DNA from 4 places in the Pseudoalteromonas sp. ECSMB14103 genome. Region 2 is predicted to be linked to each of the others. Evidence: predicted binding sites of a transcription regulator. Region 2 holds the regulator's gene; each other region holds the start of a gene.

Region 1 (5,665 bases), on a different contig from region 2:
CGCACGAACTTGACGAAACCCTTTGGCTTGAAGTTAAAAAACTATACCAAGGGTTCTTGTGCTTTCACCCTCAGGCTGAACTTGCTGAAACATTTTATAATTCGGTGTTTTGCAGGCTTTACCATAGACGCTATTTTCATAACGATTTTATATTTGTACAAGCCACCCTAAAAGATGCGCCATCGGTTCCTGTTGAGTCAGAATACCGAAGTTACTTTCCGGTTGTTGATGGTCTTAAACCCACAATTAAACGCATTATTAACCACTTTGACTTTAAAGCACCTTTTGTTGATTTAGAACGCGATATTCGTCTGCTAGTAAAAGCATTTTATAAGCAAGCCCCCGACACTCATCATCAACCCTGGAAAATGCGCTTTGATATTTTACATACCGCGTTTTATCGCAATAAAGCAGCTTACATAGTGGGACGGGTTGTATCTGAAAGTGGTGTTCAGCCGTTTATAATTGCTGTTCTTCATCACGAAGATAAAGGCTTATATTTAGATGCCCTACTCACTAAGTCTTCACAGATGCGTGTTATTTTTGGTTTTGCCCGCGCTTACTTTATGGTTGAAACGCACGCGCCTTCTGCGCTGGTACGCTTTTTAAATGAGCTTATGCCCAATAAAACTATGGCGGAACTCTATAACGCTATAGGCTTTCATAAGCAGGGAAAAACCGAGTTTTATCGAGAATTTTTAAATCATTTAACGCATTCGAATGACGAATTTACCATTGCACCAGGTACTCCAGGTATGGTGATGATGGTGTTTACCCTGCCTTCTTTTGGTTATGTATTTAAAGTCATTAAAGACAAATTTGGTGAGAGTAAACCATTTGGCCGCGATACAGTTTTGAAAAGGTATCAACTCGTAAAAAGCCATGACCGAGTTGGGAGAATGGCCGATACAATAGAATATTCAAACGTCGTATTCCCTTTGGCGCGCTTTGATAGTAATTTACTTGAGCAACTGCACAAAACGATTGGCTCGTCGATGGTCATTGAAGGTGATTGGCTGATCATAAAACATTTGTATATTGAGCGCCGTATGACGCCACTAAACTTATTTTTGGAAAATGCTGACGACGAAAGCGCTGCAGATGCAATAGAGGAATACGGCCAAGCATTAAAAGAAATGATAGCGGTTAATATTTTTCCTGGTGATATGCTATTGAAAAACTTTGGCGTAAGTAAACATAAGCGCATTATTTTTTATGATTACGACGAAGTACAATATTTAACAGACATGAACTTTAGAGCTTTACCTAAAGCGAAAAGTTACGATGATTACTTAATGGATGAACAAACTTACTCTGTTGCCCCGCAAGACGTTTTTCCGGAGCAACTTTGCACATTTGTAACACCCAATCCAACATACAAACAGTTTTTAATAAGCACACACCCTGAACTGATTGATGTTAACTTTTGGAAGCAGGCCCAACAAAATATAAAAAATGGCCTAATAAATCATATTTACCCGTACCCGACAGCACAGCGTTTTATCCATCACTGGTAAGCGCAAGGACACACACATGAATATAAGCAAAATAGATTTAAATTTACTTGTATACCTCGATACGCTACTTCGAGAGTGCAACGTTACACGCGCAGCAAATCAACTTAGCATTACTCAACCGGCCATGAGTAACGGCCTAAAGCGCCTTCGAAACCTTTTTAATGATCCTATTTTAGTTCGAACCAGCGATGGTATGGTACCAACAGAGCGTGCCATAGAGTTACAGCCAGTCATTCGTGGCATACTTATGACACTTGAAGAAACACTCGCACCAAATAGAGAGTTTGAAGCCAGCCAAAGTAAACGTGTATTTAGGATAATGGCCAGTGACTATGCAGCAAGCACACTTGCACCAAAACTACTGAGCAAACTGCACGAAGAAGCCCCAGATACAACGTTAGATATACTTACGCCAAGTGACGTGACCTTTCATGATGTTGAAAATGGTAAAGTAGATATGGCAATCAACCGCTTTGAAAATCTGCCACAATCGTTTCACCACAAACGTATATGGAAAGACAGCTTTTGCTGCCTTGTAAAAGCAGACAACCCAATTATTGAAAACTTCAGCCTTGATAGCTATCTTAAAGCGCGCCATATATGGGTGAGTAAAACGGGGTTTGGTGTGGGTGTTGGTATGGACCCTAAAGATGTGCAAAAGCTAGGTTGGGTTGATGAAGCACTTGCTCACTTTGGGAAACACCGAAATATTGCCACATTTACACGTAATTACCATGTAGCCATTCACTTGGCAAAAGAGCAAAATTTAGTGGCCACTTTGCCATCAAAGGCCGCAAATATTTATTTAGACGATGCCGGCCTTAAAATTTTAGAGCCACCATTTCCTATTCCTCCTTTTGAGTTAGATATGATCTGGAGCCCACTGCTACACAGGGATGCAAGCCATATTTGGCTTCGCCAAAAAGTAGCTGAAGTCGCTGATGAGCTAAAATAAACTTATTACACGGTTATTTGTAAGATTTGCTAGGCGTAATATTGTATTTTCGCCTAGCCATTTTTAATAAGCAAAATATAAATATAAATATCAGCAACTTAAATTACCTTTTTAAAATGGAATGGCCCTTGCTTTAGTTATGATAAGTTTCATTCATAACATTAAAGAGGTCATTATGAACACCCTTCAAGGAACAGACGCTAATCATATTTCAGACATCATTCAAGTAATGAACAGCGGTATCGATTTTTACCAAAAAGCACAAGAAAATATAAAAGACCCTGCTATCGGAGCATTATTCCAGCGCATGATTGACGCACGCAGAGTCAGCGTTGAACGCCTGCAACCCTATGCTATTAACGAGCAAGGTGAGCGAGAGGAAGGCTCTTCATTTGCTGTAGAAGCGCGCAGAGCATACACCGCACTTCTTACTACATTTGGCTCAAACAACGACAGCACGTATGTAAGCGAGCTGGAAGAAGTTGAAGACAAAACACTAGCAGAAATTAAAGAAGCGATGGATAAGCCACAACCCGCAGATTGTGAAGCCGCGCTTGCTGCAACACTTCTTACAATGCAAAGCTGTCATGCTGAAATGAGCCGTATGCAAAAAAGCTAAATAACCTGAATTGTATTTTAGCTATTCAGTAAATTATTCCCCATACAAACCCAGCGATAGGCTGGGTTTTTTATTGCTTTAAAATCATTTAACCTGTTTAAGTTACATGTTAGAACATAATTCATACAAATATTTAATGTTATTAGAATATTTATTTAACTGTATTATTTTTCAGCTGTGCTAGTTTTGTTAATAGGATCCTAAAAACCTCGCTGTGGCGCCGCAGCTTTAATTAAAATAGTAAGGTCCAATATGAAAAATAAAACAGCTAAACTGCAAAATAACGCCGACGTAGACATGACCCCAATGCTTGATATTGTGTTCATACTGCTCATATTTTTTATTGTTACTACCTCATTTGTTAAACCCGTCGCCATTGAATTAAATCGCCCATTAGACAAACCAAGTATTGAAAAACAAAGTAAAAATGCGGTTTTCAGTATTGATGCAAATAACGGCGTTTACTTTTCAGGGAGGTTAATTGACTTGGAGCAAGTGTCGAACAACTTAGCCATGTTTGCAGCTAAATATAAAATAAGCTCTGTGCTTATAAAAGCAGATGAAAACAGCAAGCACAACACACTGATGACTGTGATGAACAGCATTAAAGAGTACGACAACTACGCTATTAGCTTGGTTTCTGACTAAAACCTGTTAGCTAATTAGTCTTAAATATAAACCCAAAAAAAGGGCCTTGCGGCCCTTTGAGTTAAATAACGAAAGGGAGAGTTATTTATTAAAAACGGTACTCTGCGCCTACATAGTAGTACGCGCCGTTAAAGCCAAAAGGTGCTGAACGACGAGAGTATTCAAACACACCGTTACTACTTACAACGGTATTGCCGTTAGCATCTACAATTGTGCCTGTACGAGAGTTGCCAATTTCATTTTTGTCTGGGTATACATCAAACAAATTATTAGCGCCTACATTCACAGATAGGTTTTCGTTAATGAAGTAATTAACTTTTACGTCTGTTAATATTTCGGCACCGTAAGTTTGACGACCACCGTCTTCAACTGTGTATTCACCAAAGCGATTAAGCGACAGATTAACGGTCCAATCTTCGTTTTGGTAAAGCGCACTTAGGTTAATACGATCTTCTGGTTGCCACTCTTCAATAATCGAAATTTCTTGATCTGAAAACACACTTTCTACCGGCACAGTTTCAAGACCTGAGCCAGAAGGTGTAAATAACGAAACAACTTCAGTCTCTGTAAAGTTTGCAGCAAGGGTAAAATCAAGTGTGCCGCCAAATCCTTCAGTGTTATATGTTGCAACAAAATCTATACCGCTGGTTTCAGTGTCTGCGCCGTTTAAGAAAAACTGACCAGCACCTGCACCAGAGCTAACAAGCGCTGCGTCTAAACTAGTAGACAGCCCTTTACCTAAACGGTTACTAATAACAATTCGGTCATCAATATCGATTGAGTAGTAATCTACTGTTACGTTAATGCTGTCTGTAACGTTATAAACAATACCTAAACTACGGTTTTGAGACTTTTCTTCTTTAAGTTTTGGAATACCTAAACTTTGCGCCAGTGTTGAATCGTTTCTAAATGTGCCCACTTCTTCGGCTACTAATGTGCCATTTGGACCTACAACAAACTGTGTACTAATGTTGTTAAAGTAAAGCTGTTGCATAGAAGGTGCTCTAAAGCCTGAGCTTAATGCGCCACGTAATGAAATATCGTCTGTAATTGCCCAGTTACCTGCTAACTTAAAGTTAACCGTATCACCAAAGCCTTTGTAGTTATCGTAACGAAGTGCGCCAGATAAAATAACGTCTTCAATAACATATGCTTCAGCGTCTAAGTAAAACGAAATTACATCGCGTGACTCATCTACTGAAGATGCAGGTGACGAACCACCAAAGCCTTGCGTGCCACCAGAAGCATTTTCGCTGCCAACACCGCCGCTTAAACCGCTGTAAATACTTACGCCATTATTTGTATCGTAATCACGATATGCATACTCATTACCGGCTAAAATACGATACTCATCAGTACGCATCTCTGCACCCATCGCAAGTGAGTAGTCATCAAAGTTTTTAGTGAAATCTAAATTAATTGTTTGCAGCGATAGTTCCATACCATATGCGTATGCTTCGCGCGGGATAGTAGTACGAATATCTGCAGCGCTTAAACCTTGTTCGTAACGCAAAAAGTTAGCGTATGACGCATTAATTGTATCGCTTGTTGTGTAGTCGATGCTGTTTTCACCGTACGTGTACGATAAATCAAGGCTTGAATCGTTATCAAACTCTGTTTTGTAACCAAAGTTGTAAGAAATATCATCAATGGTGGTGTTTATTTTTGGTAAGAAACCAAGTGGGATTGTTGCGTCGCCATCTTGCAATACTGGGTTACCACCCGCATTAGCATTATGACGGAAAAATGCGGCTGATTCGTTATCACGTGTTGAATACGTAATAAAACCATATAATTCGCCATCGCCTAACTCGTAGCCAGTATTTACCGTTAAGCCAAACTGTTGTGAATCAGCGTCACCGATTCTAAATGTGTTACGATCAGCTGTTAATTCACGCGGATCGCCGGCTAACAAAGTACCATCGC
Region 2 (5,665 bases):
TAACTGTTACCTAATGGGTGGGGGAGTACGACCTAGCAGCCAGTTATTTTGATTATAGTTATTTTATTTAAATGTTAAAAATTAACGTTACTCTTGTTCGTTAAATCGTTGCGAAATAAGTTCTCCAATTGCATTTAAAGCTTGCTCTGCATCAGGCCCTTCACATACCACTTTAACTTCTTTACCTTGGCTACTTTCAAGTAGCATCAGTGCTAATACACTGTCACCAGCAGCTTCTTTATCATCTTGAAACAAGGTGATTGAAGCATCAAATTTTACAGCGAGTTGGGCTAATACAGTCGCGGCTCTGGCATGCAGTCCTAATTTATTTTGTATTAAAAAAGTGTCTTCTATACGCATACATTACTCTATCAAAGCTGAACAGGTTATTAGTTTTGTAAAATTACTTTTCTTGTTCTCTGTGACGTATTTTTACATTGGGATGCGTAACTGCAAAGCTTTCGCCAATTGTTTGCGCTAAATATACAGAGCGATGTTGCCCGCCAGTACAGCCAATCGCAATAGTTAAATAGCTTCTGTTATTTCGCTCTAGGTGTGGTAGCCATGTTTGTACAAAGGTTTGTATTTGCCATGTAAATTTTTGAACTATGCTGTGGCTAGCCAAATAATCTTTTACTGGTTGGTCTAGGCCATTGAGTGGTTTTAGTTCAGGCTCCCAGTGCGGGTTAGGTAAAAAACGTGCATCAAATACGTAATCTGCCTCTTTAGGAATGCCATGTTTAAAACCAAATGATTCAAATGTAACAATCAGCTGCTTATCTTTTTTACCTAATATTTTTTCGCGAATTGATTCAGCAAGTTGATGAACGCTTAGCTCACTGGTATCGATCATGTAATCGGCGCGCGTAATTAGCACATCGAGAAGTTCTTTTTCTTTTTTTATGGCTAAATCAAGCGGAAGTGAATCTATTGATAAAGGGTGTAAGCGTCTGGTTTCAGAAAAGCGCTTAATAAGGGTTTGATCTTCACTGTCTAAGTAGAACAGCGTTGGTTTTGTAAAACCCGGTAAGTATTCGATGATGTGATTAAATTCATCTTGCTCTTTTGGTAAATTTCGCACATCTATACTAACGGCAATTTTATCGTAGTTATCAGAAACGCTTCTAATTAAAGAAGGTAATAAATTTACTGGAATGTTATCTACGCAATAATAACCTAGATCTTCAACAACGCGCAAAGCAACCGACTTACCAGAACCAGAACGGCCACTTATGATAATCAACTCCATTAATCACCCTTTAAATTTGTTACGATTGGTCAACAATAATTTGATACAACTCAGCATCCGATTTAGCACAGCGAAGCTGCTTACAAAATTCTTTATTTTTTAGTTTATCAGCTATCGTTGCTAGCGTCTTTAAATGCTGTTGGTTATCGCCTTCAGGTACGATGAGTGCAACAAAAATATCAACAGGGCGGTTGTCTATAGCATCAAAATTAATCGGTGTTTCACTTACTAACACCAATGCTAAAGGTTCTTGTGCGCCGCTCATTCGGCCATGTGGAATAGCAATACCTCTGCCTATCCCTGTGCTGCCTAGCTTTTCGCGGGTTAATAAAGCGCCCAAAATATCCTGTTGAGATAAATACGGAAATTTATCGTGAGCCAGCTCGCTAATAAACTCTAAAATTCTTTTTTTACTATTAAAAAGGACCGCAGCTTTACTGCAGTCCTGGCATATAAGTGAACTTAATTTCATCATATTAGTGTCGAGCAAGCTTCTCTTTGTGTTTAATTACTTGACGGTCAAGCTTGTCAATCAATGAATCAATAGCTGCATACATATCTTGATGTTCAGTGGATGCGAATAATTCAGCACCACTTACATGAATAGTTGCTTCTGCTTTTTGATTTAGTTTTTCTATATCAAGAATGACATGAACATTATTAATATGATCAGAGTGCCTTTCTAGCTTCGCAAATTTGGTATTTATATAGTCTCTTAATGAATCAGTTAGTTCTACATGACGACCAGTTAAATTTAGTTGCATAAGCATTACCCTCTTTGTTTAGCGTCTTAGATCAGGCTCTTTCGCTGATTTGACGGTGGAATAGCCAGAGATTCGCGATATTTTGCGATTGTACGTCTCGCTACTTTAATTCCTTGCTCAGCCAATATATCCGCAATTTTGCTATCACTCAATGGTTTTGCTGAGTTTTCTGCTGCGATTAATTTTTTAATAAGTGCACGTATTGCCGTAGATGAACATTCTCCACCATTTTCGGTACTTACGTGGCTTGAGAAAAAGTATTTAAGCTCAAATATTCCACGCGGTGTGTGCATATACTTTTGCGTAGTTACGCGCGAAATTGTTGATTCGTGCATTTCTACCATTTCGGCAACATCATTTAAAACCATCGGTTTCATGGCTTCTGGGCCGTGTTCAAAAAAGCCCTGTTGTTGTTTAACAATACAGTTAGTTACTTTTAAAAGTGTATCATTTCTACTTTCTAAGCTTTTTATAAACCATTTAGCTTCTTGTAAATGTGAGCGAATAAATTGACTGTCGCCGCTTGATTTAACTGTACGCGACATCGCTGCATATTGGCTGTTTACACGAATTTTTGGCATGCTGTCTGGGTTTAACTCTACAATCCAGCGGCCTTTAATTTTTTTAACTGACACATCAGGTATTACATACTCAGACTCTTCTCGTACTATTGTGTCTGCAGGCTTAGGGTTGAGCGTATGAATAAGTGTCATTACTTCTTTAAGCTCATCTTCTTTGAGCTTCGTTTTTTTCATTAATGTACGGTAGTCACGAGCAGCTAACAAATCAATGTGCTCGGTTAAAATCATTTTTGTTTCATCAATAAAAGGCGTGCCTTTATCAAATTGATTTAACTGAATACACAAACACTCTTGTAAGCTACGTGCCGCAATACCCACTGGGTCAAATAGCTGAATGCGCTTTAATACCGCTTCTATTTCGTCAAGTTCAACCTCAACGTCATCATCGTTATCTTGATTAAAGCTCTCTAAAATCTCTTCGCAACTGAGTGTCAGTATGCCTGAATCATCCACCGCTTCTACAATAGCAATAGCAATGGCTTCATCTGTAGGGCTAAATGGCGTTAATTGTAATTGCCACATTAAGTATTCGTGAAGCGTTTCAGTTGATGCGCCCTGATATATAGACTCATCTTCAGGCATTGGTCCTGAAGATGATGCAGGGGCTGCACTCATGTACTCATCCCAGCTAACGTCCATTGCCATGTCGTCACTTACAGTATCTTTAGCAAGCGCTTCACCACTGTCTTGTTCATACTCGCTAGGGGCTTCATCTGCAGATACGGTTACTGTAACTTCATCGTTATCTGCTTTTTGCTCATTTTTGCCCGCAAGATCATCGGCATAGTCTTGCTCCTCAACCTCAAGTAATGGGTTGCTGTCGAGCGCTTCTTGTATTTCTTGCTGAAGATCCAATGTGCTTAATTGCAGCAAGCGAATAGCTTGTTGCAACTGAGGTGTCATTGTAAGTTGCTGGCCCATGCGCAGCTGTAGTGATTGCCTCATGTATCTCTAACAATCCTTTTAAGTTGTTATAGTTAATACTAGCAGATGCTTATAAATAAGGCGTAAATGTTACAGCCTAAATTGCTCGCCTAAATATACATCGCGTACAGTTTTATCATTTAATACGTGTTCAGGGGTACCAGAAGCAATCAGTTCCCCATGAGAAACAATGTAGGCTTTTTCGCAAACATCAAGGGTTTCTCTTACATTGTGGTCTGTTATTAATACGCCAATCCCACGGTTTTTCAGGTGTTCAATAATTTTTTTAATATCTAATACTGAGATAGGGTCAACACCGGCAAATGGTTCGTCTAGCAAAATAAACTTTGGATCTGCGGCTAAAGCACGTGCAATCTCTACTCGGCGACGTTCTCCGCCCGATAATGCCATACCTTTGCTATCGCGAATGTGTTGAATGCTAAATTCATCTAATAGATTATTCAATGTATCTTCTCTGGCTTGTTTAGTGAGCTCCTTTCGAGTTTCTAAAATAGCCATTAAGTTTTGATACACTGTTAATTTTCTGAATATAGACGACTCTTGTGGTAAGTAGCCTATGCCTAATCTAGCACGACTGTGCATAGGTAAAAGCGTAATATCGTTATCATCGATAGATATTTTGCCTTTGTCGCTAGGGACTAAGCCTACAATCATGTAAAAGGTTGTTGTTTTACCTGCGCCGTTTGGCCCAAGCAAGCCTACAATACTGCCAGCTTTAACTTCTAAGCCCACATTTTTTACAACTTCACGGCCTTTGTAGCTTTTGGCTAGTAGCTCTGCTTTTAATGTACTCATGGTTGGCCTTTGTCATTTTTTTTAGGCTCCACAGGCACTAAGATAGTGTGTACACGGTCAGTTGAGCTTTCATCTTTTTCGGCGCTAATAAGCTGCTGTTCTATATCGTAGGTAATGCTTTTAGCATTCATTTTTTGCCCAGCTTGAGATATCTCTGCATCTCCAATTAATGTTAAAAAACGCGTTGAAACATCGTATCTAACTTCATTAGCGCTGGCGCGCATTATTGTGCCGTCGGCTTGTTTTTCTTCAAAATAAGCAGGCTTACCTGTAGCTATTAACAATTGCTTGTTGTCGCCTAGCTCATCGCGCTTGTGAACCTCAAGGCGGTCTGCGGTAATTTTTCTGTCGCCATGAATAATTTCAACATTTTTTTCGAAGATACCTACGTTTTCTTTTAGTTGACCCTCTTGTTTATCCGCACTAATCGAAATTTGATTTGCAGAAATTGGCGCTGTTGGTTCAGCGGCATTAGTACCTAATGCAAGTAAAAATGTTGGAATAATAAAGAGTGTTGATAGTTTATTGGTCATAATAAATAGTTCGCGTATGGTTAATTAATTTTATCACTTCGGTTTTTAAATCGGCTTCTAAGCCTTTACCGGTGATTTTTAAATTGGGCCCTGTAACAATGACAGGCTGCTCTGATTGCATCGTTAGTAATTTTATATCTACCTGAATGTTATCAGCATTAATTTTATCTATCATTGCGTTATCAGTTAAATTACTAGCAACAACGTTACCTTCTAATATTAATTGTCTGCCTTCGTACAATGTTGCTTCATTAGCGTTAATTCGCCATGTTTGCTTGTTGTTGTATAGCGTAAAAATAGGTTTATCAAAAAAGGTAAACCCTAATTCTTGATATAGCTCCATTCGCGCTGCCGTTACTTTATGGCTGATTTTCCCATTTTCGTCATACGCTGTTTGTTTTAGCTCTATGGCTGTGTAATCTGGCTTTGCAATTATGTCTGCTTCGGTTTGTTGTGGTAAATTTACTTGTGTAAAATAAGGGTACCAAAGCCAAACCATACAGCTGATGAATAAAACGCTTAATATTATGCGCGCTGCATTCATGAACTAGTCCCTTTTGTGGTCAAAGGTTTGTTATTTTCAAGCATTAGCAGGTCGGTTAGTTCTCTCACTGCACCAAAGCCACCTGGCATTTGTGTTGTATAATGTGCTAAACGTTTTATTAGCGGATGTGCGTCATTTACTGCAACAGAAAACCCTACTAACTCCATCACTGGCATGTCTGGGCCATCATCGCCAATGTAGGCAATTTGCTCATCATTTAAATTGAGCTTTGTTTTTAGTTCTTCGTAAGCGAG
Region 3 (5,665 bases), on a different contig from region 2:
TACCGGCGAGCAAGTATCGGTTTCGTTATTGGCTATGGCTATTATCAAACGCGGCCATTCAGCCGTTAGCCTATTAGCTGATCAAGTTAATATTCAAACCGATAATATGTTCGGTAAAGCCCGCATTACAGACATTGCAGCTACACGTTTAAAGCATGAACTTGAGCATAACCGTATTGCTATTATTGCCGGATTTCAGGGGCGTGATGTTGAAGGCAATATAACAACCCTTGGCAGAGGCGGTACTGATACGTCGGCTGTAGAAATAGCTGCGGCTATAAAAGCTGATGAATGTCAGATCTATACTGATGTTGACGGCGTATATACTACAGATCCTCGGGTTGAACCTAACGCACGAAGAATGAGCCAAGTGACCTTTGCTGAAATGCTAGAGTTAGCAAGCTTAGGTGCTAAAGTATTGCATATTCGTTCTGTTGAGGCGGCAGGTAAACACAATGTTCCATTAAGGGTGCTTTCGAGCTTTAACCCCGATGAAGGAACATTGATTACGTTTGAGGAAGACGATATGCCAAGTAAAGTTGTTTCGGGTATTGCATTTAATGCTGATGAGTGCTTAATTAAGGTACAGGGTGTGCAAAGCGGCACTCAAAATCTTGTAAAAATATTGAAACTTTTTGCTGATAACGGCATCGAAATAGATATGATTAATCAAGTTAATCATATCTTTGAAAAAATAGACTATGCTTTTACTGTGCACTCGAACGACTACCCGCAAGCACTTGAGTTACTAACCGAGCAAAAGGTGTCTTTAGGTGCTGAAAATATAATCGGGCTAACAACCATTGCAAAAGTATCTGCTGTTGGTATGGGAATGAAATCGCACTGGGGTGTTGCTAGTTTATTTTTTGATGCCTTAGCAAATGAAAATATTAATGTAGTTTTAGTGTCTACATCAGAGATTAAAATTTCAGTTTTAATAGATGAAAAGTACCTCGAACTGGCTGTTCGTGCATTACATAAAGTATTTTTAACGGAAAGTAGATAGATAGTGAGTTTTTACTTACTTTTTAGTCTATTTTTCATTAATATGGATAAGCGGAATCTTATAATTTTTATTGGAACATGGGAGCAAGAGAATGCTAATACTAACTCGTAGAGTAGGTGAAACCCTTATGATCGGTGACGAAGTAACAGTGACCGTTTTAGGAGTTAAAGGAAATCAAGTTCGAATTGGTGTAAATGCACCAAAAGACGTTTCAGTGCATCGTGAAGAGATTTACATGCGTATACAAGCTGAAAAGTCTAACCCTAATCCGGGCAATGCTTAATCAACACGTATACTTAACTAAATAATTTATTTAGCTAAGCCAAAAAGCCACTCATTGAGTGGCTTTTTTGTTTATAAAGTCGAGCATTTCATCTGTGAGTATTTGCTTAGAGATATATTGCATGTTGTTTTTATTTTTTATCAATAAGCCCTGTGGTGTTTCGATTACTTCAGTGATGTCTTGCCAAGCGAGCTGGTAGCTTTTGTAATGGTTTGCCGATTTAATGCCTTCATCATCAAAAGTGAGTGTAACCTCAGAGCCTGATGCTCTGCTAAACATTTGTCTGGTTACCCACCATGGCCTGCGATAATAAAAAGCAACGCATTCGAGTACAGCAACCATGATCAAAAATGTTCCTAAATAATGATCAGCTAAACCGTAAATGCTAAATAAACCAAGCGAAACTAATAGTACCAGTAAAAAATACTTAGGTTGCGCGCGTTTACTGTAAGGAAGTGACTCGTCAAAGCATTCATAAAAGTAGGGTTTATCAAGTGTGTAGGTAGTTGAAAATGACATAGTGCCTTGCTTTAAAAATCGTTTTATATATTTTAGCAAGTTCGCTTATAAATGAGCAGCTTTATAATGCGTGCATTTATTTCGGGCACAAAAAAACGGCCAGGTGGCCGTTTTTTTAATATACTAACTATTAACAGTTAGTTTCTTCAGCGTTTACGCCTTCTTTTACTTCTTCACACGTATCTTCAACAGAGTTTTGTACATCTGTTACTACTTCATCAATACGTTCACCGGCTTCTTCTGCGTTGTTATCTTGGCAACCCATGATGAAAAAACTTGCGAAAAGACCAATTAGTGCTGCTTTTAAAGTTGTAGAGTTCATAGTGTAATTCCTTGTAAATAAATAAAATTGTAGTGTTAGTTGAGTATATGCCTACCTGGGCGATTTACCACGCAGCGCACCTGAAACTAACGAAATAACTAAAAGTACTATAAAAATAAAGAATATAATTTTTGCTATACCAGCTGCGGCACCCGCGATGCCACCAAAACCTAACACTGCAGCGATTAAAGCAATAACTAAAAATGTGATTGTCCAGCGTAACATTGTTTTCTCCTTGGTTATCAAATTTGTACACAATAGTTAATGCTAGTTGCGTGCCATGATGTATTTTTGTTTAATATCAGTTGCTTACGTGTTTTCTCTGTGTTTTTGAGTTTGCTTGATTGGTAACTTTTACGTTGGGTTGTGTAACTTATTCACACACAAAAATATATCGCCACCGGAAAGCTATGTTTGGTAAGACCAATTAACAAATTTTATTTTCTCTACATTTTATGACTCACAGTAGGTTTAGTAGAGTACGCAAAAATAGGCTTTGTTTAAACTTTACCTATAGCTTATAGATATAGTGAGTATTTTTTCTGTGTATTATGGGGTGTTGATGAGTAAGGGTTTTTACTGTGGTTAATAAATTTGGTTATATGTTATTTTTATTTTAATTGGTTTTACCAATTTACAATGGCTAGACAAAGGTATTTGTTTTGTTATTATCTAGTGAATAAATATTTAACTAAATCGATTTTTTATTTTTCGATATGGGTTTCAAGGGGAGAAGAATGGATATAGGTGCTGTACTTGCAACTGCTGGTAGCTTAATGCTAACAGGAATGGTTGGGGTGTTTGTCTTTCTTTCAATATTAATTGGTGCAGTTACAATTATGTCTAACTTGGTGGCGCGTTTTAGCCCTGCTGACGTTGCGGCTCCAGTTAAGTCACCATCATTTAAATCTCAAGGTGTGCCAAATGAGCACATCGCTGCTATTAGTGCTGCCATTGCTCAGTACAAATCAAATAACAAATAAGGAGCTCACACATGGCTAAATTAAAATTAACAGAATTGGTTCTACGTGACGCTCATCAGTCATTACTTGCCACTCGTATGCGTTTAGACGACATGCTACCGATTGCCAGCAAACTAGATGATGCAGGTTATTGGTCAATTGAGTCGTGGGGCGGGGCAACATTTGATTCGTGTATTCGCTATTTAGGTGAAGATCCATGGGAACGTATTCGTGCGCTAAAAAAAGCGATGCCAAACACTAAACAGCAAATGCTATTACGCGGTCAAAACTTATTAGGTTACCGCCATTATGCTGATGATGTAGTTGAAAAGTTTGTAGAGCGCGCACATAAAAATGGCGTTGACGTGTTCCGTATTTTTGATGCAATGAATGATGTGCGTAACTTAGAAACTGCGATTAAAGCGGCTGTAAAAGTAGGTGCTCATGCTCAAGGTACTATTTCGTACACGGTAAGCCCTGTTCATACACTTGATATGTGGTTAACTTTAGCTAAGCAACTAGAAGAGCTTGGCTGTCATTCAATTTGTATTAAAGATATGGCGGGTTTATTAAAACCGTACGATGCAGAAGAGCTTATAAAAGCGCTTAAAGAAACGGTGTCTATTCCAATCGCTATGCAGTGCCATGCTACAACAGGTTTAAGCACCGCTACATATCAAAAAGCTATTGATGCCGGTATTGATATGCTTGATACCGCTATTTCTTCTATGAGTATGACTTACGGTCACTCAGCAACAGAAACAATTGTAGCGATTGTTGAAGGTACCGCACGCGATACCGAACTCGATTTAAACCAACTTGAAGAAATTGCTGCTTACTTTAGAGATGTACGTAAAAAATACGCTGCATTCGAAGGTAGCCTTAAAGGGGTTGATGGACGAATCTTATTGGCTCAAGTACCTGGTGGCATGTTAACTAACATGGAAAACCAGCTTAAAGAGCAAGGTGCAGCCGATAAGCTTAACGAAGTGTTACTTGAAATACCGCGTGTACGCGAAGATTTAGGCTTTATTCCACTTGTTACGCCAACGTCGCAAATTGTAGGTACGCAGGCAGTACTTAACGTATTAACCGGTGAGCGTTACAAAACAATCACAAAAGAAACTGCAGGTGTATTAAAAGGTGAGTACGGTTTAACTCCAGCTCCAATGAATAAAGAGCTACAAGAGCGAGTACTTGATGGTAGCGACGTTATTACGTGTCGCCCAGCTGACAATATTGCGCCTGAACTTGAAACGCTTGAAGCTGAGCTATTAAAAGAAGCGCAAGAACAAGGTTTAACACTCGCTGATGATAAAATTGACGACGTACTTACTTATGCACTGTTCCCGCAGGTTGGTTTGAAGTTTATCAAAAACCGTAACAACCCAGATGCGTTTGAACCAGTCCCTAGCGTAGAAGATAATTCAAGTAAGTCACCAGCTAAGGTGTCAGCCAAAGGTAACAGTGTTAAGGCTGAGCAATATAGCGTTAAGGTAGACGGTAAGGTTTACGACGTTGTCGTAGCGCAAGGCGGTGAGCTTAAAGAGGTAACGTTAAAAGATTCTGAGCACTTACCTCAGTCTGCTTCAGTGGCTTCGGGTGAAACGTTAAATGCACCTTTAGCAGGTAATATTTTTAAAATAAAAGTAAAAGCCGGCCAAGTTGTAAACGAAGGTGATGTTGTTGTGATTATGGAAGCCATGAAAATGGAGACTGAAGTTCGCGCAATGCATACTGGTACCATTGCTGAAGTGCTTGTGTCTGAGGGTGACTCAGTGACCACGGGCGACGCAATTATTGCGTTGGCTTAAGGAGTAAATGTAAATGGAAGGTCTTTTAAACCTTTGGCAGGCTACTGGCCTTGCTAACTTTACGTTTCCTGGTTTGATAATGATTGCAGTAGGCTGTTTGTTATTGTTTTTAGCGATATCTAAAAACTTTGAGCCACTGCTTTTATTACCAATTGGCTTTGGCGCGATATTAACTAATATTCCGGTTGCTGGACTATCAGACCCTGGTGGGCTTTTGTACTCAGTTTACTATGTGGGTATAGATACCGGTATTTTTCCACTATTAATATTTATGGGGGTTGGTGCACTAACTGACTTTAGTGCGTTAATAGCAAACCCTCGTATGTTATTGCTGGGAGCTGCGGCTCAGTTTGGTATTTTTGCGACCTTATTTGGCGCAATTCTACTTAACTTTATTCCGGGTTTTGAGTTTACCCTTCAAGATGCATCGGCTATTGCTATTATTGGTGGCGCTGACGGCCCAACGGCAATATTTTTAGCCTCAAAATTAGCGCCTGATTTATTAGGTGCCATTGCGGTAGCTGCTTATTCATACATGGCGCTAGTTCCAATTATTCAGCCTCCTATTATGCGTGCACTCACAACACCAGAAGAGCGCCAAATTAAAATGCCTGAGCTACGTAAAGTATCTAAAAAGGAAAAAATTATTTTTCCACTTATGGTACTTACTGCAACAGCCATGTTTTTACCAGCGGCAATACCGCTAGTAGGTATGTTCTGTTTGGGTAACTTAATGCGTGAATCGGGTGTTGTTGACCG
Region 4 (5,665 bases), on a different contig from region 2:
CGGGATGCTTATTAAAGCTAATTGCATCTAACATATTACTGATTGCGGTTTCTATTGGTAATAAACCGGGTGCATTGCAAACATCGTTCATATATATTGCTTACTTAATTCATTTTTTAAAACAATACTTACAATGTCAAAGCTTTACAATACATGGCTGGGTTATTTTTTGTTTGGTATTTGCGTGTTTTCAAGCTCGTTAAACGCAAAAGAAACAATACATGTTGCGGTGGCAAGTAATTTTAAAACCGTGTTACAAACTTTACTGCAAGACTCCCCAATACCGGGTATACAAGTAAAAATATCAGCGGCTTCTAGCGGTGTTTTATATTCTCAAATTGTACATGGAGCGCCGTTTGATGTGTTTTTATCGGCTGACGATGTACGCCCGCAAGCTTTAATAAAAGAAGGGTTTGCTAGTCACAGTAGCTTAATTACCTATGCACTTGGTGAACTTGCTGTGTGGCAGCCCAATGCTAATAAAGTAAATAATAAAGTGGCGATAGCTAATCCGCGTTTTTCACCTTATGGGCAGGCGTCTGAGTTTTACGCGAATGCCAATTTTAAAAAGCCAATAAATTATGTGTATGGTAATAATATTACGCAAGCTTTTCAGTTTGTTCAAAGTGGGAATGCATCTGTAGGGGTCGTGGCTGTCTCTACATTAAAAATGGCGTTTAATAATAGCCAGGACCCACAGTATTTGTCGTACAAGTTAATACCGCCTAGCGAGTATCCCGAAATTATTCAACAGGGGGTTATTATTAAATCGAGTAAAAAACTGGCAACCGCTCAAAAGCTTATGGACTTTTTAATGACCAACAGCACTCAACTTAAGCTTGTTGAATTAGGATATAGAACAAAGGATAGCAATGCTTCAAAGTGATTTAACAGCACTGTGGCTGACGGTAAAGTTAGCTTTTATAACGGCTGTGTTGCTGCTTGTTTTTTGTATTCCTGTTGCATACAAACTAGCGGGGTACAAAGGTAAATTTAAACCGTTTTTAGAAGCGCTTATTGCAATGCCGTTAGTATTGCCACCGACCTTGCTTGGTTTTTATCTGCTGGTTTTATTTTCACCCACACATGCTGTTGGGCAATTTTGGTTTTGGCTAACAGGTACCCAACTTGCGTTTAGTTTTCAGGGTGTTGTTATTGGTTCGCTTTTTTATTCTTTGCCGTTTGTAATGCAACCCTTAGTGGCAGGGTTTAAGCAGATTAACCACACCTATAACGAGGCTGCAATTGCCTTGGGTTTGAGCCACTTTAAGCGTTTTTTTTACTTAATATTGCCGTTGTTAAAACCTAGTATTGGTAGTGCATTTGCACTGGGGTTTGCGCATACACTCGGGGAGTTTGGCTTAGTGCTGATGATTGGTGGCAATATACAAGGAGAAACACAGGTTGTTTCTATTGCTTTGTACGACCATGTAGAGTCGTTAAACTATGCAGCGGCGCATCAGCTTTCGCTTATTTTACTCGCTATTTCATTTGCGTGTTTAGTGCTGTTATTTAAATTTAATAAAAGCATAGTGGGGGTTAAGCAATAGTATGATTAAGTTAGCCCTTTATAAATCGCTAAACAACTTTGATTTAGACATAAACCTTCATCTTGAATCTTTTACTATTGCGGGAATATTTGGCCCATCGGGCTCGGGTAAGTCCACCTTGCTACGTTGTATTAGTGGCCTTGAAGGTGAGCAGAGTGTTTATATAAATGATAAATCGGTACATCATTTACCAACTGAACAACGCGGTGTTACGTTGCAAGTTCAGTCCTGCCCATTATTTCCGCATTTGGATGTGGCAGGTAATTTAGCGTTTACACAAAAGCATTGTTTTAATAGGCAAACTGACTTAACTGAACAAAAAGTTATTGATGCACTTGAGTTACACCCCTTACTTAAACGCAACGTTCAAAGCTTGTCTGGTGGGGAGCGCCAACGGGTGGTGTTTGCACGAACGTTGTTGGCAGGTCAAAAATTAATTATTTTAGATGAGCCATTTAGCGCACTTGATTGGCCGCTGCGCTTTAAAACACTCTCAACATTAAGTGAATTGGCGGCAACGTTTACTATTAAATTTATTATAGTGAGCCACTCGTTAAAAGAACTATTATTTTGTTGCGATACCCTGGTGCAGCTCAATAACGGTAAAGTAATTAACCATGGCCCGAGTGCGCAGGTGGCTAAAGCTATTTACGCTAATAATAAACAAGCACCGCTGAGCTTAATTAACTTTCAAATCATTACATTTGATGAAAAATACGGTGTGTATTTGCTTAAACTACACAAAAGCGAGCAGCAGCTATTTGCATTACCCAGCGCTGTAGAGCAAGGTAATAAACTTATATTAGAGTGTGAGCAAATATCGGTAAGTGCAGAAACGCCATTAAGCACAAATAACAGCAATGTTTTAATATGTACGCTGCACAGTGCAGAACTTATAGATAAAACATGGCAACTTAAGCTAGATGTAGACGGACAAAGCTTGTACTGCTTACTTTCACCAAGAGTGTGGGATCAAAATAACTACAAAGTAGGCGATACACTTTATGCGACTATTCATAATCTAGAGTAGTGTAAAGTGGGTTTTAGCTGCACGTAGCACAATGACTGTTTTTTGTGATTTTAAAGCGACTAAACTCCATACTTAAACCATCAACCAGCAGTAAATGTTCGCTCAACCCGCTTGGTAATCCAGCAAGCATTTTTAACGCTTCAGTGGCCTGAATACTGCCAATTAATCCTACAATGGGCGATAGCACGCCTGATTCTGAGCAGCTTTGTGTTTGATCAGACATAAACTGCGATAAACACTCATAACAGTGGCTATTTTCTTGCATTGTAAAACAGGCAACTTGGCCTTCCATTCTAATTGCAGCGCCCGATACTAATGGGATTTTTGTTTTATAACAGGCTGTGTTTAATACATTACGTGTAGTTAAGTTATCAGAGCAATCAATGACTATATCAACATTTTTTAATAGCTCGTCAAGCTTTGACTTTTCGTCTAAAAATACATCGATTGTATGTATATCTATTTCATCATTTAAGCTAGTTAGCTGCGCTTTGGCGGCGTGTGTTTTTAAGCTTCCCACATCTGTTTGTTTATAAAGCACCTGCCTTTGCAAGTTAGTAGCATCAACCACGTCGTTATCTACAAGCGTTAACGTACCCACACCGGAGGCAGCTAAGTACTGAGCAACCGGGCAGCCCAAACCACCTAAACCTACTATAAGCGCATGAGATTGCCATATTTTTTCTTGCCCCTCTATATCTAATTTAGGAAGCATTATGTGGCGCGAGTAGCGAAGTTGTTGTTGGTAAGTCAGGGCTGGTTTAGTCATTAGCGGCTTCTCATTATTTTTATACACAATAGCAATTTTTAGAATATGTGGGCAAGAACAGGGTTAAAAGTAATTGCACTGTTAGTGCTCACATTGATTACCTTAACAGTGCAAATGAAAATTATAACGAATTAGAAAAAACATAAGTTAATGATTTTTAATGAAATAAATTGTTGGCTCACTAATTGCTCAGCATGGTTAACGTGAAATTAACAAATTCAGCGGTTTAATTAATAATAAAGTAGTAGCCGCTATAAATAACTACAAACGTAACTAAGGAAAAATAACATGCAACCGAGTACTGGGTTTAATCTCATATCGTTTAGCGGAAAAATGAAAATACTGCATTTAAGCTGGATGGTGTTTTTTATCTCATTTTTTGTCTGGTTTAACCATGCGCCATTATTAGGCGCTATAGCGGGTTCGCTAGGTATTACTATGGCACAAGTAAAAACGCTGCTTATTTTAAATGTGGCACTAACCATTCCTGCTCGCGTGGTTGTGGGCATGTTAACTGATAAATTTGGGCCTCGCATCGTTTATGCATCATTACTGATTTTATGTAGCATCCCATGTTTTATGTTTGCGATGGCCACCACGTTTGAGCAAGCCGCTATCGCGCGTTTTGCACTTGGCTTTATTGGTGCGGGTTTTGTTGTGGGCATTCGTATGGTGAGCGAGTGGTTCCCGGCAAACGAGTTGGGTACAGCAGAAGGTATTTACGGTGGCTGGGGTAACTTTGGTTCGGCAGCTGCTGCAATGCTATTACCTGTATTAGCGCTTATGTTTGGCGGTGACGATGGCTGGCGTTATGCGATAGGCCTAACCGGTGTATTAAGTGTCATTTTTGGTGTTATTTGGTACATCAGCGTAACTGACACGCCAAAAGGTGGCACTTACTTTAAACCAAAAAAAGTAGGAGCAATGGAAGTAACCAGCAAAGGCGACTTTGTATTACTTCTTATAATGAAGCTACCTATGTACGGTGCTTTAGCACTACTTACTTGGAAGCTTTCTCCTACTGGTGCAAATTTACTTTCTGAAAGTTTTGTTATTGGTACATATGTATTTTTGGTGCTGCTTTATCTTTACGAAGTTTATAAAACGTACGACATAAACGGCCATATTTTTAAGCAACCTGTTCCTGAATCACACCGTTACGAATTTAAACAAGTTGCAGTTTTAAATATTCTTTATTTTACAACGTTTGGCTCAGAGCTTGCTGTTGTATCTATGTTGCCATTATTTTTCAGTGAGGTGTTTGGCCTTGATATGGTATACGCAGGTTTGCTTGCATCAGCGTATGCGTTTATGAATTTAGCTTCTCGCCCCGGTGGTGGTTGGATCTCAGATAGAATGGGTCGTCGTAAAACACTTATTGTACTTACCACAGGCTTAGCTGTAGGTTATTTTGTTATGGGCTTAGTTGACGCTAGCTGGCCGCTTTGGCTTGCAGTTGCTGCTGCCATGGCGTGTTCGTTTTTTGTGCAAGCAGGGGAAGGCGCTGTATTTGCCGCTGTACCACTTATTAAACGCCGTTTAACGGGTCAAATTGCAGGTATGACGGGAGCTTACGGCAATGTAGGGGCTGTTGTATATTTAACGGCGCTCTCATTAGTTGATTACCAAACATTCTTTATGATTATTGCGGCAAGCGCATTATTAGGCTTAGGTGCATTATTTTTCATGAAAGAACCCGATGGCCACATCACAGAAGTAAACGAAGATGGCACCGTTGAACTTATTTCTGTGACTTAAGGCATACATATGTTTGATGAAACCCAAAAAGCCAGCGCACTTACCAACGAACTTAACGTTGAGTTTGGTGGGCACAGTAGCAAAGGTATAAAAACCGAAAACCAAGATGCGTTTGCTGCTCTTAATACTCAAGCGCAAGAAAAAGAGTCAAAAGGGGTTATTGCCTGCTTGGCCGATGGGTGTTCATCAGCAAAAAATGCTAAACAAGCGTCACAGTTATCGGTAACGCACTTTATAAATGAGTATTTAAATACACCACCAAGTTGGGCCGTTAAAAAGTCGGTATCTAAGGTATTGGCCAGTTTAAATCAGTGGCTTTACTCGCAATCGGTTAACTACAATCACCTTGGCCAGCGCCAAGCAGATTGGATGACCACGTTTACAGCGCTTATTTTAAAATCGGCCACGGGTTATATTTTTCATTTAGGAGATACCCGAATTACGCGGTTACGTGCAAAAAGTATGGAGGCGATAACACGCGACCATAAAGTAAACGATACCCTAACGCGAGCTTTAGGCGCGCAGCTTCATCAAGAAATTGATGTATACGAAGTTGAA

What was found. The regulator sigma-54, encoded in region 2, starts transcription at its own class of promoters, with help from an activator protein. The targets are predictions, from matches to a motif close to GTTGGCACGNNNNTNGNNT.
Region 1: RF53_RS12610 (ferritin-like domain-containing protein) is a predicted target of sigma-54. The motif match lies at 2,588-2,606, and genes of this name have one in related genera.
Region 3: RF53_RS19310 (DUF1328 family protein) is a predicted target of sigma-54. The motif match lies at 2,395-2,413, and genes of this name have one in related genera.
Region 4: RF53_RS07690 (NarK family nitrate/nitrite MFS transporter) is a predicted target of sigma-54. The motif match lies at 3,522-3,540, and genes of this name have one in related genera.

The regions. Positions count from the first base shown of each region.
Region 1 is NZ_JWGY01000007.1:104,523-110,187, forward strand. It holds gene aceK (bifunctional isocitrate dehydrogenase kinase/phosphatase) at 1-1,517, shown strand, start outside; gene RF53_RS12605 (LysR family transcriptional regulator) at 1,534-2,472, shown strand; gene RF53_RS12610 (ferritin-like domain-containing protein) at 2,648-3,091, shown strand; gene RF53_RS12615 (ExbD/TolR family protein) at 3,344-3,739, shown strand; gene RF53_RS12620 (TonB-dependent receptor plug domain-containing protein) at 3,828-5,665, opposite strand, start outside.
Region 2 is NZ_JWGY01000001.1:247,041-252,705, forward strand. It holds gene RF53_RS01080 (HPr family phosphocarrier protein) at 88-360, opposite strand; gene rapZ (RNase adapter RapZ) at 404-1,249, opposite strand; gene ptsN (PTS IIA-like nitrogen regulatory protein PtsN) at 1,269-1,721, opposite strand; gene hpf (ribosome hibernation promoting factor) at 1,726-2,013, opposite strand; gene RF53_RS01100 (RNA polymerase factor sigma-54) at 2,040-3,539, opposite strand; gene lptB (LPS export ABC transporter ATP-binding protein) at 3,609-4,334, opposite strand; gene lptA (lipopolysaccharide transport periplasmic protein LptA) at 4,331-4,867, opposite strand; gene lptC (LPS export ABC transporter periplasmic protein LptC) at 4,857-5,411, opposite strand; gene kdsC (3-deoxy-manno-octulosonate-8-phosphatase KdsC) at 5,408-5,665, opposite strand, start outside.
Region 3 is NZ_JWGY01000011.1:20,119-25,783, reverse strand. It holds gene RF53_RS15685 (aspartate kinase) at 1-1,006, shown strand, start outside; gene csrA (carbon storage regulator CsrA) at 1,098-1,289, shown strand; gene RF53_RS15675 (YcxB family protein) at 1,341-1,808, opposite strand; gene RF53_RS15670 (hypothetical protein) at 1,939-2,130, opposite strand; gene RF53_RS19310 (DUF1328 family protein) at 2,182-2,355, opposite strand; gene RF53_RS15660 (OadG family protein) at 2,868-3,113, shown strand; gene oadA (sodium-extruding oxaloacetate decarboxylase subunit alpha) at 3,125-4,906, shown strand; gene RF53_RS15650 (sodium ion-translocating decarboxylase subunit beta) at 4,920-5,665, shown strand, end outside.
Region 4 is NZ_JWGY01000002.1:575,685-581,349, reverse strand. It holds gene moeA (molybdopterin molybdotransferase MoeA) at 1-91, opposite strand, end outside; gene modA (molybdate ABC transporter substrate-binding protein) at 134-886, shown strand; gene modB (molybdate ABC transporter permease subunit) at 873-1,550, shown strand; gene RF53_RS07700 (ATP-binding cassette domain-containing protein) at 1,552-2,580, shown strand; gene RF53_RS07695 (HesA/MoeB/ThiF family protein) at 2,594-3,349, opposite strand; gene RF53_RS07690 (NarK family nitrate/nitrite MFS transporter) at 3,638-5,107, shown strand; gene RF53_RS07685 (bifunctional protein-serine/threonine kinase/phosphatase) at 5,117-5,665, shown strand, end outside.